DNA from 3 places in the Rhodococcus sp. MEB064 genome. Region 2 is predicted to be linked to each of the others. Evidence: riboswitches for the same ligand, from Rfam matches in the RefSeq annotation. Region 2 holds a riboswitch; each other region holds the start of a gene.
The links. Region 2 has a riboswitch for S-adenosylmethionine ahead of RU01_RS03060 (amino acid ABC transporter permease). Riboswitches for the same ligand answer to the same signal wherever they lie in the genome.
Positions count from the first base shown of each region.

Region 1: linked by a shared signal. The riboswitch ahead of RU01_RS03510 (bifunctional o-acetylhomoserine/o-acetylserine sulfhydrylase) and the one ahead of RU01_RS03060 (amino acid ABC transporter permease) in region 2 are both predicted to bind S-adenosylmethionine.
Region 3: linked by a shared signal. The riboswitch ahead of RU01_RS09195 (aminotransferase class V-fold PLP-dependent enzyme) and the one ahead of RU01_RS03060 (amino acid ABC transporter permease) in region 2 are both predicted to bind S-adenosylmethionine.

Region 1 covers NZ_JXQS01000008.1:46,818-52,722, reverse strand. Annotated here, with positions in the region: gene RU01_RS03520 (exodeoxyribonuclease III) at 1-88, opposite strand, end outside; gene RU01_RS03515 (MFS transporter) at 108-1,361, opposite strand; SAM riboswitch class IV at 1,557-1,681, shown strand; gene RU01_RS03510 (bifunctional o-acetylhomoserine/o-acetylserine sulfhydrylase) at 1,882-3,267, shown strand; gene metX (homoserine O-acetyltransferase MetX) at 3,264-4,415, shown strand; gene RU01_RS03500 (non-ribosomal peptide synthetase) at 4,567-5,905, shown strand, end outside.
Region 2 covers NZ_JXQS01000006.1:71,608-77,512, forward strand. Annotated here, with positions in the region: gene RU01_RS03050 (SDR family oxidoreductase) at 113-1,192, opposite strand; gene RU01_RS22005 (diguanylate cyclase) at 1,266-2,651, opposite strand; SAM riboswitch class I at 2,957-3,054, shown strand; gene RU01_RS03060 (amino acid ABC transporter permease) at 3,224-4,183, shown strand; gene RU01_RS03065 (amino acid ABC transporter ATP-binding protein) at 4,180-4,962, shown strand; gene RU01_RS03070 (ABC transporter substrate-binding protein) at 5,005-5,905, shown strand, end outside.
Region 3 covers NZ_JXQS01000016.1:108,919-114,823, forward strand. Annotated here, with positions in the region: gene RU01_RS09180 (crotonase/enoyl-CoA hydratase family protein) at 1-377, opposite strand, end outside; gene RU01_RS09185 (YbaK/EbsC family protein) at 450-932, shown strand; gene RU01_RS09190 (hypothetical protein) at 933-1,373, opposite strand; gene RU01_RS09195 (aminotransferase class V-fold PLP-dependent enzyme) at 1,497-2,747, opposite strand; SAM riboswitch class IV at 2,804-2,920, opposite strand; gene RU01_RS09200 (Pls/PosA family non-ribosomal peptide synthetase) at 3,075-5,905, shown strand, end outside.

The sequences.
Region 1 (5,905 bases), on a different contig from region 2:
CGCCGGACGTCGCGAGCCAGTCGAGCATTCCCTTACGCACTGCGGCGCGGATGCCGTTGACGTTGACCGAGGTGATGGTGTGAGACACCGGAGAACCGTATCCGAGCTCAGACCACTACTGCCCGGGCGTCCGTCCGTCGCTGCATGGCGACGGAGGTGGCGAGGACGGCGATACCGGCTATCGCCAGGCCCGCACCGACCACGGCGGGGGCCGTGTATCCGAAGCCGGCGGCGATGACGGCACCGCCGAGAGCTGCGCCGAGAGCGTTCGCGAAGTTGAACGCGGCGTGGTTCAGCGAGGCTGCCAGCGTCTGCGCATCGGCGGCGACATCCATCAGACGCGTCTGCAGACCGGGCACGATCGCGGACCCGGAGGCTGCGATGAGGAAGACGACGATCAGCGCGGTGACCGGGTTGTGCGCCGCCGCGACGAACACGGCCAGGCTCACCGCGACCGAGGTCATGGCGAGGAACAGACCGGGAACCAGCATGCGGTCGGCGATCCATCCACCGAGGAAGTTGCCGGCCACCATGCCCAGTCCGTAGATCATCAGCGCAACGGGAACAGCTGCCTTGGACAGGCCGGACACGTCGGTCAACGTGGTCGCGATGTAGGTGTAGACGGCGAACATGCCGCCGAATCCGACCATGCCGACGAACAGTGTCATCCATACCTGGGTGCGGCGGAACGCTCCGAGCTCGGTTCTGGTGTCCGTGGTCGGCATCGAGTCGAGGCGAGGCAACCACACTGCGAGCGCGGTGACGGTGAGCGCTCCGATGACCGCGACGATGCCGAACGCGCTGCGCCACCCGAAGGCCTGACCGATCCACGTCGCGGCAGGAACACCCACCACGTTGGCGACGGACAGACCCATCATCACCATCGCCACCGATTTGGCGCGCTTGCCGGGATCGGCGAGGTGTGCCGCGACCAGCGCCGCGACGCCGAAGTACGCGCCGTGCGGCAACCCGGCGACGAATCGAGACGCCATCAGTTCGTGGAAGCTCGGCGCGAAGACGGTGCCGAGGTTGCCCAGCGTGAACGCCACCATCAAGGCCAGGAGAAGGATGCGGCGAGGAACCCGCGCCGCCAGTGCCGCGATCACGGGGGCGCCGACGACGACGCCGAGTGCGTAGGCGGAGATGAGGTGGCCCGCGCTGGGCTCGGACACCGACATCGAGGTCGCCATGTCGGGGAGCAGACCCATGGACACGAACTCGGTGGTGCCGATACCGAAGCCGCCGAGCGCCAGCGCCGACATCGCCACGCGTCGACGACGGACACGCTGCCGATCCGGCACGGCAGGTGCCGCGGCGGGTGCGGACGGGAGGACGTCGAAAGCGACGGAGGGGGGTGTCACAAGCTCTCTTTCGTGGTCGGCGGTGCGGTTCATGATCGATTCAGAAGGTAAGGACCCGTGAAACGAACAAGGCGCCCCGAAAGGCGCCTTCGCGTGTTCCAGTCTGAACCCCGGCCAGGTCATTCGCCAATCGAACGACCGTGAGTTCGGCCACCCTTCCGACTCCCGGGAACGACCCGCTACCATTCCTGCCAAGGTCATGAGCGCCAGCATCGAGCCCCGGCTTGCTGGCCGGCAACCCTCCAACCGCGGTGGGGTGCCCCGGGTGATGACCGGGTTACTCGGTCCGTGATCGTGCGGAGCGAGAGCAAGCGCGGGCCCGATCCCTCGGGCCCACCGACCGGCACCTCGGAGGTTTCCACCATGTGTTGTAGCTCGCGATAGGCCCCGATACTTCTTTCTCCACGAAGCTCGGCTCGCCTACTGCGCTCTGCACACGGTGACGGTGACTCGTGCGGCAGACGTGGTGCGTTCCGACGTGGATTCCCTGCACGCCACCTCCACGAGGAGCACGACAGACATGACCGACAACTACTCCGACCCGAACTCTCCCGCGCCCGAGGTCTCCGCGCCCGACGTCTCGGGATCCGATGTCGTCGACGCGGTGGGTGCGCCCGTCGAAGATCCGGCTCTGAACTGGAGTTTCGAGACCCGCCAGGTCCACGTCGGACAGGTTCCCGATGCGACGACCCACGCACGCGCCCTGCCGATCTACCAGACCACCTCGTACACGTTCGACAGCACCGATCACGCGGCAGCACTGTTCGGACTGGCCGAGCCCGGCAACATCTACACCCGCATCATGAACCCCACGCAGGACGTCGTGGAGCAGCGCATCGCCTCCCTCGAGGGCGGCGTCGCCGCACTGCTCGTCTCGTCCGGCCAGGCCGCCGAGACGCTGGCGATCCTGAACATCGCCGAGACCGGCGACCACGTCGTCTCCAGCCCGCGTCTGTACGGCGGCACGTACAACCTCTTCCACTACACGCTGCCGAAGCTGGGCATCACCGTCTCGTTCGTCGACGATCCCGACGACCTCGACCAGTGGGACAAGGCAGTCCGCCCGGAAACGAAGGCGTTCTACGGGGAGACCATCTCCAACCCGAAGAACGACATCTTCGACATCCGCGGCGTCTCCGATGTCGCTCACCGACACGGCATTCCGCTGATCGTCGACAACACGGTCGCGACCCCGTACCTGATCCAGCCGCTGAAGCACGGCGCGGACATTGTGGTGCACTCGGCCACCAAGTACCTCGGCGGCCACGGCACGGCCATCGCCGGCGTCATCGTGGACGGCGGCGGCTTCGACTGGACGCAGGGCCGCTTCACCAACTTCACCACCCCTGATCCCAGCTACCACGGTGTGGTGTTCGCCGATCTGGGTGCGCCCGCGTACGCCCTCAAGGCGCGTGTGCAGTTGCTCCGCGACATCGGCGCCGCGGTGTCCCCGTTCAACGCCTTCCTCATCGGGCAGGGCATCGAGACTCTGTCCCTGCGACTCGAGCGGCACGTGCAGAACGCGACCGCCGTGGCGACGTTCCTCGAGAACCGCGCGGAGGTCGTCAGTGTCAACTACGCCGGACTCCCGTCGTCGCCCTGGTACGACCGTGGCCGGGAACTGGCGCCGCGCGGCGCCGGAGCCATCGTGGCGTTCGAGCTCACCGGTGGGCTCGAGGCCGGAAAACGTTTCGTCGACGCCCTGGATCTACACAGCCATGTCGCTAATATCGGTGACGTGCGTTCCTTGGTCATCCACCCCGCGTCGACGACGCATTCGCAGTTGTCGCCCGAGGAGCAGGCGGCCTCCGGCGTGACGCCGGGGCTCGTTCGACTCGCCGTCGGTATCGAGGGAATCGACGACATCCTCGCCGATCTGGAGAAGGGTTTCCGGGCAGCATCTTGACACTCGATCTCCCCTCGCTCGCTCGTTCGTCGGCATTTCCGCCGGCGGACGGGCGGGTGGGCACCGTGCACATCGGCGACGTTCCCCTCGAGAGCGGTCGCGTGGTTCCCGACGCGACCGTCGTGGTGCAGCGGTGGGGAGAGGTGTCTCCGGCGCGGGACAACGTCGTGCTGGTCGAACACGCACTCACCGGCGACTCCCATGTCACCGGACCGGCCGGGCCGGACCACCCGTCACCCGGCTGGTGGTCGGGAATGGTCGGTCCCGGAGCGCCGCTGGACACCGACCGATGGTGCATCCTGGCCACCAACGTCCTGGGTGGCTGCCGCGGTACCACCGGACCGTCGTCGCTCGATCCCGACGGGGTCGCGTGGGGGTCACGCTTCCCGGAGATCTCGATCCGCGACCAGGTCACCGCCGAGCGCATGGTTGCCGACGCGCTGGGAATCGAGCGTTTCGCGTCGGTGGTCGGCGGATCCATGGGCGGAATGCGCACCCTGGAATGGCTCGCGTCCCATCCCGACAGGGTGGCCTCCGCACTGGTCATCGCTGTCGGCGCGCGGGCGTCCGCCGATCAGATCGGCACGCAGACGACACAGATCGCGGCCATCACCGGGGACCCGGACTGGCAGGGCGGCGACTATCACCACACGGGTCGAGCTCCGCTGTCCGGTCTCGCCGTGGCGCGGCGCATCGCGCATCTGACCTACCGCACGGAACACGAGCTGGACACACGCTTCGGCAATCGCTCGCAGGTGGGAGAGGACGCCCTCGACGGTGGTCGCTACGCCGTGCAGAGCTACCTCGAGCACCAGGCCGCGAAACTCGCCGGGCGATTCGATGCCGGGTCGTACGTACTGCTGACCGAGGCGATGAACCGCCACGACGTCGGACGTGGCCGCGGCGGACTGGAGACCGTCCTGCGGTCCGTCACCGTTCCGACTGTCGTCGGCGGGGTCGACTCGGACCGGCTCTACCCGCTCCGTCAGCAGCAGGGAATCGCCGACCTGATCCCGTCGTGCGACGGGCTCAGGATCATCTCCTCGCGGGACGGACACGACGGCTTCCTCACCGAGCCGGATGCCGTGGCCACCATGCTCATCGCCACCATGGAACTGGCCTCGGATGCTGTGGCTCCCACGCGCTGAAACAGGTGGAGGTTGGCACACCTCACAAAGAAACCTGTAGTACACAAGGACCGTCGAAATCAAGTTTCGGGTTTGTTAGTGTCGGAGCCGTGGGACATCCACGGTGGGCGGAAGTTCACGCAGTGCGCAAGTGAACTATCCGGGAGAACACATGGCCGAGCGGAGCTCGCACTCGAAGACCGGTGGTGACGGCGACGTCGATGCCGGCGTGGACACGGGCAGCGACTACGAGGACGTCTTCGACCTGACCACGGCTCAGCGCGACATGTGGTTGCTGCAGGAGCTCGATCCCGACGTGACCTTCGCGGTGGCCCACTACATGGACATCCGCGGGCCCATCGACGTGGAACTCCTCGCTCAGGCGATGCGGCAGACCACCGTAGAGACCGGATCCATGCTCACCACTCTCGTCACCGAGGGCGAGGATGCCGACGATCCCGATGCCGGCCGCCGACACACCGTCCGTCAACGCCTCGACAGGTCGCTCGCCGACGTCGAGCTGATCCGCGTGGACGTGAGCGGCGAGGACGACCCCGAGGATGCCGCGGTCGAGCTCATGACGGAGTTCACCCGGCCGCTGGACATGTACCGGGACGCGCTCGGCTACACCGCGCTGATCACCCTGGGCGAGGACCATCACTACTGGTACGCCCGCGGACACCACGTCGCGATCGACGGGTACGGAGCATCCGTCGCCGCCGCCCGGACCGCCGAGATCTACTCGGCACTGGTCGAGGGCCGGGAACCACCGCCGTCGCGCGCCCGCCATCCTCGTGCGTTCGCGCTGGCCGAGGCGAAGTACCGGGCGTCGTCCCGGCTGGACCGCGACCGTGCTTACTGGGCCGGCCTCCGCGACGTACTGGGTGAGCCGGTCTCCATGTCGGGCAGAGTCGCTCCCCCGTCGGCATACAACCACCGCTGCGACACCCTGCTGGGCACCAATGCCGACCGCACCGTCCACGATGCTGCCGAACGTCATCAGAGCACCGTTGCGGTCGTGGTGGCCGCAGCATTCGCGGCGTTTCTCGCCAGGGTCACCGACACCCCGGACGTCGTGGTCACCATGCCCATGGCGGCGCGCGTCACGTCCTGGATGCGCGAGTCCGCGTCGATGGCCGCCAACGCCGTACCCGTGCCCGCTCACTGCGGCGGCGGCGTCGAGATCGGCGACGTGGTGCGCGAGGTGGGTCGGCGCGTCAGTGAATCTCTGCGTCATCAACTCCTTCCCGCGTCGGAAATCGCGCATCTGCTGGGCGCCCCTGGAGTGACACTCGGCCCGACCATCAACCTCATGATGTTCGGTGAGCGCGTGATGCTCGGCGACATCCCCGCCGACCTCGAACTCCTCACCTCCGGTCCCACTGCCGACATGGCGGTCACCGTGCACCAGAGCACCACCTCGGGCCGTCTGCGGGTCGACCTCGAGGGGAATCCGGCGCTGTACTCCGCCGACGACCTGGTGACCCACAGCGAGCGATTCGCCCAGTTCC
Region 2 (5,905 bases):
CCATCACGGATTTCCTGAACATCCTGAAGACGTTGAACGTCGGCTCGTAAGAGCACGATGTCGGAACACGACGATCCGAACGGTCTCACCGTCGGATCGTCGTGTGACGTGCCTACCGCGGGATGATGCCCGCATCCCGGTATCGCGCAAGTTGATCCGCGAAACTGTCTGTCGTGGAACGGAAGCCGAGGAAGCCGGCTTGTCGACTCTTCGTCATGTCCGTCAGGCATTCCATGTCGCGCCCGAGGTCCGCATCGGTGTGCCACCAGGACGCCAAGCGAGTGACGTCCGATTCGACCAGGTCGTATTTCTCCGCGATACGCCGCCACACGGCAGGTGCATCGGACATCCGCGGTTCGAGCGGTCGCGGCTCGGAATCGAAGCCGACCGGCTCCACCCCGAAATGCGCCGCGATGCGCGGCCATAACCAACGCCACCGGAAAACGTCGCCGTTGGCAATGTTGAACGCTTCGTTCGCGCCGTTCTCCGCGGTCGATGCCCAGATCATCTGTTCGGCCAACAACCCGGCGTCCGTGACGTCTGTCAGGCCGTCCCACTGGGTCTGCGAGCCGGGGAAGACGAACGGCGCCCCGGTCTCCTTGCAGATGGTCGCGTACACGGACAACGTCAGCGCCATGTTCATCGCATTGCCCACCGCGAAGCCGAAGATCGTGTGCGCTCGATGCACGCTCCAGGTGTAGCCGAGTCGCTCCGCCCCGGCGAACAACTCGTCCTCCTGCGCGTAGTAGAAGTTCGGGGTGTCGAGTCGCTCCTCGGACTCGTGGAACGGCGTTTCGGCGGTCACGGCGTCGCCGTACGCATCGAACGGCCCCAGGTAGTGCTTGAGTCCCGTCATCAGAGCGACGTGGCGAACCGAGTTCTCATCCGCCAGTGCGTCGACGGTGTTGCGCAAGGTCGCTGTGTTCACCTCGATGTTCTCGGCCTCGGTGTCCTGCTTCATCCACGCGGTGAAGAAGACGACATCGGGTGCGGTTCCTCGCAGAGCCTCGCGGAGACCGCCGGAGTCCATCAGATCCGCGGTCACCGGTAGCACCCCCTCCACTGGAAGCGAGGTCTTGCGAGACAGCCCGTAGGTGGTCCACCCGTCGTCGACGAGTTGGCGGCAGATGGTCTGCCCCGAGATGCCGGTCGCGCCGATGACGAGCGCCGTGCCCGGACGTGGTGAAGCCATGGACGAAGTGCCTCCGCTCTGGGGATCGCGTGTCGATCCCGCCGTCCGGCTACCCGTGGGCGCCGAGACGCAATCAGGAGGGCGTGAGCGAGGAGGACATCACGGTGTCGCAGAGCCGTGCGAGCGATACTCCGTCGGCACGCGAGCGCTGTACGAGTACCCGTACCGCGTCGTCACGGTCCACACCGAGCTGTTCCATCACTATTCCTGTGCACTGGTCCAGCGACGCGACCGTGGACAGTGCGGTCACGTACCGCACCGCGTCGTTGGACGACGCGGCGGCGATGACCTCGTCGAGTCGTTCCGAGAGTGCCGCCAGAGCGGGAGCGGAACTGTCGGCCGGTGCCCCACGACGGTGCAGTTCGACCAGGGTAGCGGCGACGGCGGCCGACGCGTCGAGGGTGTCGGAGTGAGCCCGCCGATGGAACACGGTGTCGTGACCGATGGCGATGCGATCGCGGCCGCCGTGTTTCGCGGCGTACATCGCCTCGTCGGCGCGGGCGATCATCGCATCGAGCGCAGCGTCGACGTCGATGACGTCGTCGGTCCGGTCGAGGGTCGACGGGTGCGCTCGCGATGTTCCGATGCTGACCGTGACCGCGCATTCGGCGCGGACGGACCGCAGTACCGACAGTGCGACGTCGGCTCCGGGAGCGTGGTGGGCGACGACGAGGAATTCCTCTCCGCCGAGTCGCGCGACGACAGCGCCGCGAGGCACCGCGGACACGATCGTTCGGGCGACCGACTCCAAGGTCCGGTCGCCGTACGTGTGTCCGTGCGTGTCGTTCACGGCTTTGAAGTTGTCGATGTCGATGACCGAGGCGGTGATCGTCGCGTCCAGGCCTACCGCCGTGCGGAGCATCCCGTCGAGGAGCGGCAGAACACCTCGCCTGTTGAGGAGCCCCGTCAAGACGTCCGTTCGCGCCAGCACGTCGTACCGGCGGCTCACGTCCGCCATCGACATGCGCAGGCCCCAGACCAGCAGAACCGGCACGACGACGATGGTGAGCGAGGCTCCGGCGGCGACGGCGTCCGCTTCGGGGCTGGACGCGGAGTCCAGACACAGGGCGGTCCCGAGGCCGGCCGCGACGGTGGTGAAGGCGGTAGCCGTCCGCGGCGGCGACGCCGAGGCCGCCAACACCGGCACGATCGTCAACAGCGCACTGACTGTCAACGTGTCGGCCGGGTCCGCGATACCGACCGCCGCCACTGCGGTGCCGACCACCGCCATCGCACCCGTGGTCACGAATTGTCGTTCGGTCAATCGTCCGGTCCGGACCACGATGCCGACCACGACGACGGCAAGAACGATGGCGAGCGCCGTGGCCACCACGGGAACGAGACCGGGATGGAACAAGCCGGGAATGCCCCATCCGGCTGCGAGCAGGAGTGCGGACATGGTCACGGTGGTGGCCATCGCCAGTGATCGACGATCCTGGAATCGTCGCGAGGTCGACACGGCGGGCAGGTGTCGAGACGCTGACGTGAACCGACTGCGACGACTGACATCGCTGTGTCGTCTCACACGAGTACCTCGGTTCCTGACCCACCGGCGGGAAGTCCAACTGTTCCGATGAGGGTACCGATTCACGGGCCTGACCGGGGCGTTCGAGCGCGAACAGGCGCTGCACCCGGCACCGGTCTCGTCGTCGGAACAGGACGGCGACCGCATTGTCACGCGTCAGAATCACCGTGATCCCAATAGATCGACGCGAAATCTGTTGCGCGATTTGACGTCTCGATGTTCCAGGTCTAGATTTCTGCTCACCATCAGGAGCGACCGAGAGACCTGGCTCGTCGACGTCGCAGCAACCCCCCTCTCCTGTCGAGGGTGTGGGTGCTACCGCCAGGACCGATGGAGGAGCACCGATGAACCACGATCTGCGGCGACGCCTGCACGTCGACCTGTGCCGAGTGAGCACCTGCGTCTGTACGCGCTGCTTCTGACTCGCGCCCCTCACCTCCCGCCTCGAAAGGCCTCCCGATGTGCCCTGCCGTCTCGACCCCTGACCCTTTTTCCCGGTTCGTCCGGTGACGCAACTCGACGCACGTCCCTCCGCGGCCGCCGCGGAGGAGGACGTCCGTGACGAGGACCTCGTCGTCGCGCGGACCTGGCATCCCTGGCGGTGGATCATCGCCGTCGCCACGCTGGTGGTGGTGGCCCAGTTCGGGCACGGGCTGGCCACGAACGCCGGATGGGACTGGGGGACCTTCGCCCAGTACTTCACGGCCGCATCGGTCATGTCGGCACTCTGGCTGACCATCCAATTGACGTTCTGGGGAACGTTGATCGGTTTCGCGATCGGTATCGCGCTGGCTGTGGCGCGACTGTCGTCCAATCCGGTTCTCCAGGTGATCGCCTGGTTCTACATCTGGGCCTTCCGATCCATCCCGCTCATCGTCCAGCTGCTGTTCTGGTTCAACATCGCGTACCTCTATCAGACGCTGTCGCTCGGAATACCGTTCGGTCCCAGCTTCTTCCGGTTCGACGTCAACAACGTGATCAGCGGCTCCACGGCGGCCATCATCGGTCTGGCTCTGCACCAGGCGGCGTACTCCGCCGAGATCGTCCGTGCCGGCATCATCTCGGTCGACCAGGGTCAGCTGGAAGCAGCTGCGGCGCTCGGTATCCCGAAGCGGCGTGAATTCTTCACGATCGTTCTCCCGCAGGCGATGCGGGGGATCCTGCCGAATGCGGCGAACGAAGTCATCAGCCTGTTCAAAGGCACGTCCATCGTGTCGGTCATGGCGATCGCCGAGCTGTTCTATCAAGTGCAGGTCATCTACGGCCGCAGCGGCCGAGTCGTTCCGCTGCTGATGGTGGCGACAGTCTGGTACATCATCCTCACCTCGGTTCTGTCGATCGTGCAGTTCTACGTGGAGCGCCACTACGCGAAGGGTGCGGTACGCACCGTCCCGCTGACGCCACTGCAGCAGATTCGGAAGCGATTCTCCGACATCACCTTCGCCCCGAGAGGAGCAACACGATGACGCACTCCGTCGACGACTCCACCTATGCGGTCGAGGTGCGAGGTGTGCACAAGTCCTTCGGTGCGCTGAAGGTTCTCGACGGCGTGGACCTCGTCGTTCGTCCGGGTGAGGTCACCGCGATCATCGGCCCGTCCGGGTCCGGGAAATCGACACTCCTGCGGGTGCTCAACCACCTCGAGAAGGTCGATCGAGGAACGGTTCGCGTCGACGGTGACCTGGTCGGATATCGCCGCAGAGGCGCCAAGCTCCACGAACTCAGCGGCCGGGAAATTCTTCGACAGCGATCGAGGATCGGGTTCGTCTTCCAGAACTTCAACCTCTTCCCGCACCTGACCGTGCTGGAGAACGTCGTCGAGGCGCCGGTGTCGGCGCAGAAGCGCCCGCGTTCCGAGGTCGAGACCGAGGCACTCGCGCTGCTCGAGCGTGTCGGTGTCGGAGCCAAGGCCCACGACTACCCCCGTCGCCTGTCCGGTGGTCAACAGCAACGCGTCGCCATCGCTCGGGCGCTGGCTCTGCGACCGAAGGTGATCCTGTTCGACGAGCCCACCTCGGCGCTGGATCCCGAACTGGTGGGAGAGGTTCTCGAAGTCATCCGGGACCTCGCGAGGGACGGGGCGACGCTCGTCATCGTCACGCACGAAGTCGCGTTCGCTCGGGAGATCGCCGACACGGTGGTCTTCATGGACGGCGGCGTGATCGTCGAGCAGGGCACTCCCGCGGAACTCCTCGATTCACCGACACAGGAACGCACCAAGGCGTTCCTCGCACACGTTCTCTGACACCCCCACTCGCCGTGTACTTCTCACCCACAAGGAACAGTCATGTCCGCACCACGAAGAACCGTCGCCCTGCTCACCGCCGCAGTCGCCGCGGTCACCCTGACCGCGACGGCGTGCAGTGAGCCGACCGCCGAGTCCGAGGTCGTCACGACCGAAGGTCAGGTCTTCGACCTGACTCCCGAGCAGTCGGGACGAGTCCGCGCGGAGAAGGTCGACGAGATCGCGGCCGAGGTCCCGCAGGCCATCCGCGACCGCGGCACCCTCGTCGTCACCGGCGCGAGCGGCACGGCGCCGCCGCTGCGCTTCTACGCCACCGACGACACCACGACCGTCGGCTCCGAGGTCGACTTCTCGTATCTGATCGCCGACATCCTCGGTCTCACACCGCAGATCGAGGTCGCCGACTGGTCGCAGAACTTCGTCAAGGTCGATTCGGGCGAGAACGACGTGTTCATCTCCAACGTGACGGTGACCGAGGAGCGGAAGGACAAGTACGACTTCGCCACCTACCGACTGGACAACATCGCGTTCGAGGCGAAGAAGGACAGCGGATGGACGGTGTCGAAGCGGCAGGACATCGCCGGCAAGAAGATCGGTGTCGGTTCCGGAACGAACCAGGAGCAGCTCCTGGTGGACTGGAACGCGCAGAACGTGGCGGAGGGTCTCGCTCCTGCCGAGATCGCCTACTACCAGCAGACATCGGACTACTACCTCGCCTTGGGTTCGGGGCGTATCGACGGCTACCTCGGTCCCAACCCGTCCGCGATCTACCACGCCGCGACGGGTGGAGAGACGGAAGTGGTGGGCACCCTGTCCGGTGCAGGTGATGCACTGCAGGGTGAGATCGCTGTGCTGACGAAGAAGGACAACGGGCTCATCCAGGCCGTGCACGACGCCATCGACCACGCGATCGAGGACGGCAGCTACCAGAAGGTTCTCGATC
Region 3 (5,905 bases), on a different contig from region 2:
ACGGCGGCGACGACGGGCTTGCGGCAATCGGCGACAGCGTTGATCGACGCCTGCATCCGCTTGATCATGTCGTGGAACGTGCTGCGCGGACCGGCCTGAGCCTTGTCACCCATGACGGCTCCGAAGTCGCCGGCCATGGCGGGCAGGTCGAGGCCGTAGCTGAAGTTGCGTCCCGATCCCGCGAGTACGACTGCACGAACCTCCGGATCGGCATCGATCGCGGAGAAGATCAGCGGTAGCTCGGACCAGAAGTCGGGCCCCATCGCGTTGCCCTTGCCGGGACCGACGAGTGTCACCGTCGCGACGTGGTTCTCGGCCGTCACGGTGAAGGCTTTCCACGCGTCACCGGACGGGGCTGTCGAATAGGCAGTAGTCATCCTCGAAGGATAGTCAGCACACAGGACAGCCAGTACCCGGTGACGAGCCGCCGCGGCCGATATCCTTCGACCATGACCCGGATTCCTCATCCCGGCGCGGCCCACGTCGCGGACGTTCTGATATCGCGCGGTCACCACGGCGTCGTCGTGACCCGGCCGGAACCGATGCACACCGCACGTCAGGCGGCTGCGGCGAGCGGGATCGAGCTGGGTGCCGTGACCAAGTCACTGGTGATGCTTCTCGACGACGATCCGGTGCTGTTCCTGGTGTCCGGCGCCCACAACGTCGACCTCGACGCCACGGGCCGACGAGTCGAGGGCATCCTCACCCGCGCACCTCGCGATGTGGCCGAGGACGCCACCGGTCAACCCGTCGGCGGTATCGCTCCGGTGGGTCACCCCACCAATCTGCCCACCTACGTCGACACGGCCCTCGCGGCGTTCCCTCAGTTGTGGGCGGCAGCGGGCCACCCGAACACGACGTTCCGTACGACGTACTCGGAGTTGCTGCGCATCACCGCCGGGCTGGCCGTGGACGTCGGCCCGGACGTCTGATCAGGACGCTCGGACGCGCCGGATCGCCAGTGCGGGAACGACATCGGTGTCGATGGACCGCAAGACATCATCGGCCGACCGATCGACGATCGGCCGCAGGATCACGCCGTCCGCGACGTCGACCGCCACGATGTCCGCGATGAGACCTGCGAGCCCGGACGCGGTTCCGACGTACTGCAGCACGCCGTCGCGGGGCTTCGTCTCCGACGCGAGTACGTCTCGACGGGCCGTACGGGCGTCGGGTGCGATGTGGACGTCGAGATCGACGAACACGCGCGAGTCGGGGTGGTCCGCCTTCAGACGGGCGTACTTGTTCTGTGCCTCGGACAGGTCCGCCGCCGAGAAGCGCACGATGTCCGACTGCAGCGGAGCGATGTCGGCGCCCTGCGCGGCTACGGACGGGTCGAGGGCGACGAGGGCGTCGAGTGGAACGGTGGTCATGAGAGATCCAGTCAGTCGATGAGGCGAGCGTGTCGGGTGGTCAGCGGACCGGACACGCACTCGATGTGGCGCGGCAGTAGTCGACGTGTCGCCGATGCCACAACCCACCTCTCATCACGCTGCTCATGCTAACGAGCCCGTGGTGACGCGGCGCCGCAGTGAGAGGCACGTCACAGCGACCGCCTCGACGAGCCGGTCGACGTCTCCCTGCGTCGTACCCAGGCCGATGCTCGCGCGGACGGCGCCGCCGGAGACACCGAGACGATCCAGCAACGGATGCGCGCAGAACTTGCCGGCTCGCACCGCGATGCCGTGATCGTCGGCGAGCGCCGTGGCCAGAACGGATGGATCGACACCGGCCACTGCGAAGGAGACGATGCCGACGATGTCCTCCGAGTCGGACCAGACACGCAGAACCTGCACCCCGTCCACCGCGCTCAAGCCGCGGATCAGCGCCTCGGTGCACTCGTGATCGTGGTCGGCGACGGCGTCGAAACCGAGGCGCACGATCTCGTCGCACGCTGCGGCGAGCGCTACCGCTCCCAGCAGATTCGGCGTGCCGCCCTCGTGTCGCGCCGGCGACGGGGCCCACCGGATGTCGACGCTCTCGCGGCCGTCGTCGATTCCGACGTGCTGCGTCGCTCCCCCACCCGCCAGGTAGGGCTCGGCACGGTCGAGCCAATCACGGCGGCCCACAAGCACTCCGGCACCGAACGGTGCGTACAGCTTGTGGCCGCTGAAGGCGAGGTAGTCGATTCCGGTCGCGGTGAGGTCGACCGGACGGTGCGGAACCAACTGAGCACCGTCGACGAGAATCCGTGCGCCGAACGAATGCGCGAGCGACGCCAGTTCCGCCAGCGGGAGCACTTCTCCGGTCACGTTGGACGCGCCGGTGATCGCCAGCAGCGCAGCGGGTTTCGTTGCCAACTCGACTCGCAACCGGTCGAGGGTTTCGCGGACCGTGGTCGCGGACCGCACGACACGGCGATTGCGCCAGGGAAGAAGGTTCGCGTGGTGCTCGATGTCCAGCACCACCGTGTCACCGGGGACACAGCGCGCCAACAAGTTCAGGGCGTCGGTCGTGTTGCGGGTGAACACCACGACATCGTCGTCGTCCGCTCCGCAGAACGCGTGCACGGTGTTCCGAGCGGCCTCGTACTCCGCGGTGCAGACACGCGACTTGTATCCGGCACCTCGATGCACACTTGCGCAGTAGGGCAACACTTCTCGCACTCGATCGACGACGCTGTCCAGTGCGGGCGCGCTCGCCGCGTAATCGAAGTCCGCACAGCGGACGACACGTCCGTCGGTGCATGTGACCTCGTGCTCGCTGCCGTGGATCGACGCGATCGGGCGTTGCAGGGTGCTGGTCATGAGAAATCCCTCCGTCGAGGGATCGACGCACGGCGATAGCCGAGTAGGTGAGCGTCGATCCGCGCTTGCGGCGTTCCGTGCTCGGAACGCAGCCTGGTCGTCACCCGGAGCACCCCACCGCGGAGGAGGGTTGCCGACCAGCTAGCCGGGGCTTGATGCTGGTACTCGTGACCTGAAAGCAGAATGGCAAAGCGGAGCGAGAGTTGTCAACTCCTTCTCGTCGTGTCGGCCGTACAGCGGAGTTGTTCACCAACCCGCAAACTAGCCGTGCAATAACGTGTCGTCACGAATGTGAGAAGTGCTGTTCACCCCGAGAGGCCGCCCGACTTGTCCCTGCAGATCAGCATTCCCGAGGAGTACGTCCGCTCCCATCTGGCCGCGCCGGAGCGCACCCTCGTGGACATCCTGGAGGCCACCGCGCGTTCCTGGCCCGATGCGCCTGCACTCGACGACGGCACGACCACGGTCAGCTACGCCGAACTCATGGACAACATCGACGAGGGTGCGGGCTGGCTGTCTCGGCACGGCGTCTGCGCCGGGGACCGCGTCGGCGTGCGGATGCCGTCGGGTAGCTACTCCCTGTACGCGGCGATCCTGTCGGTGATCGCCGCCGGTGCCGCGTACGTGCCCGTCGATGTCGACGATCCGGACGAGCGCGCCGAGATGGTGTTCTCCGAGGCGGGCGTCACGGCCATCATCTCCGCCGGTGGAGTCACCAGCACCGGCGCGCCGAGTACCGGTCGCGACGTCGGTCGTCCCACTCCCGACGACGATGCGTGGGTCATCTTCACCTCGGGGTCGACGGGTAAGCCCAAGGGCGTCGCGGTGAGCAACCGCAATGCCGCTGCCTTCGTCGACGCCGAGGCACGGCTGTTCCTCCAGGATCGACCGATGGGTCCGGGTGACCGCGTCCTGGCCGGGCTCTCGGTGGCCTTCGATGCGTCGTGCGAAGAGATGTGGCTGGCGTGGCGTAGTGGCGCCTGCCTGGTGCCCGCGCCCCGCTCGCTCGTGCGCAGCGGCATGGACCTCGGCCCGTGGCTGGTCGCCCGCGACATCAGCGTCGTGTCGACGGTGCCCACGCTGGCCGCACTGTGGCCACGCGAGGCATTGGAGGACGTTCGACTGCTGATCTTCGGCGGTGAGGCCTGCCCACCCGATCTTGCTGAGCGCCTTGCTGTTCCGGGTCGTGAAGTGTGGAACACGTACGGCCCCACCGAGGCGACCGTCGTCGCGTGCGCCGCCCTGATGGACGGCGTCGGCCCGGTCCGCATCGGCCTGCCCCTCGACGGTTGGGATCTGGCGGTCGTCGGTCCCGACGATCGACCCGTGCAGATCGGCGATGTCGGCGAACTCGTGATCGGAGGTGTCGGGCTCGCCCGCTACCTCGATCCGGTGAAGGATGCCGAGAAGTATGCACCCATGGAGTCCCTCGGCTGGGAACGCGCCTACCGCAGTGGCGATCTCGTGCGCCTCGAGCTGGAGGGGCTGCTGTTCCAAGGCCGTGCCGACGACCAGGTGAAGGTCGGCGGACGACGCATCGAGTTGGGTGAGGTGGACAACGCGCTGCAGTCCCTGCCCGGCGTGAGCGGCGCGGCGGCAGCGGTACGCACCACCGGATCGGGCACGCCTGTCCTGGTCGGGTACCTCGTCAGCACGGACCCCGACTTCGACACCGTCCGCGCGCGAGAGCTTCTGGCAGAGCAACTTCCGGCCGCGATGGTTCCGCGACTGGCACTGGTGGACGAGCTGCCGACGCGGACGTCCGGCAAGGTGGACCGCGCCGCGCTCCCCTGGCCGCTACCCCGACGCGGAGGTCCCGTCGAGGACTCGGCTCTCGCCGGAACGGCCGGATGGGTGGCCGAGTTGTGGAGCGACGTGCTCGGCTCCGAGATCGGGTCACTGGACGCCGACTTCTTCGCAGCAGGTGGCGGCTCGCTGTCCGCGGCTCTGCTCGTGACTCGCCTGCGCGAGCGGTTCCCCGAGATCACCGTGGCCCAACTCTACGACCACCCGCGGCTGGGTTCGCTGGTGGCGCTGCTCGACTCACTGGTTCCGCCACCCGTGACGGAGAAGCGGATCGTGACGCCGACCCCGCGGTCGGCGCAACTCGCGCAGGTACTGGCCACCCTGCCGTTGACGACGCTGACCGGGCTGCAATGGGTCACCTGGCTCGGCGTCGTGGCCAACCTCGCGTCGGCTGTCTCCCCGCACGCGTGGTTGCCCACCCTGTCGTGGTGGTGGCTGGCACTCGGCTTCCTGCTGTTCGTCACCCCGGTCGGACGCATGGCTGTGTCCGTCGTCGGATCTCGCGCGCTCATGCGCGGCGTGACCGAGGGTTCGCACCCGCGCGGCGGGAGCGTCCACCTCAGGTTGTGGGCGGCCAATCGCCTCACCGACGCCAGCGGCGCATCGAACCTGTCCGGGGCACCGTGGATGGTCTACTACGCAAGGGCTCTCGGTGCGACGGTCGGGCGCGACGTCGACCTGCACACGTTGCCCCCGGTGACGGGCATGCTCACTCTCGGTGACGGGTGCGCGCTCGAACCGGAGGTCGACCTGTCGGGGTACTGGATCGACGGCGACGTCGTCCACATCGGCTCGATCGAGGTCGGAGCCGGCGCGACGGTCGGGGCGCGTTCGACACTTCTGCCCGGGGCGCGCATCGGCCGCAACGCCGAGATCACCGCCGGGTCCGCCGTCTCGGGCAAGGTCAAGGCCGGTCAGCAGTGGTCGGGATCCCCGGCCGCGAAGGTCGGCAAGGCCACCCATCCGTGGCCCGACGCGGCGCCCCCGCGCGGACGGGGATGGGTGCCGGTCTACGGACTGACCTCGCTGCTGCTGTCGGGACTGCCTCTGGTGTCGATCGCTGTGGGTCTGTTGCTCGTCGTCGTCGGGATTTCGGACGCCAGAACGGGACTCGGGGCCGTCGGTCTCGGATTCGCGCTCGTCGCTCCGGCGGCCCTGATCTCGCTGATCGTGTTCGCGGCGATCACTCTGGCATCGGTCCGGTTGCTGTCCATCGGACTCGTACCGGGGCACCACGCGGTCCGCAGCCGGATCGGGTGGCAGGTGTGGGCGACGGAACGCCTGATGGACTCCGCTCGGACGTTCCTGTTCCCGCTGTATGCGAGCCTGCTGACACCGGGATGGCTGCGACT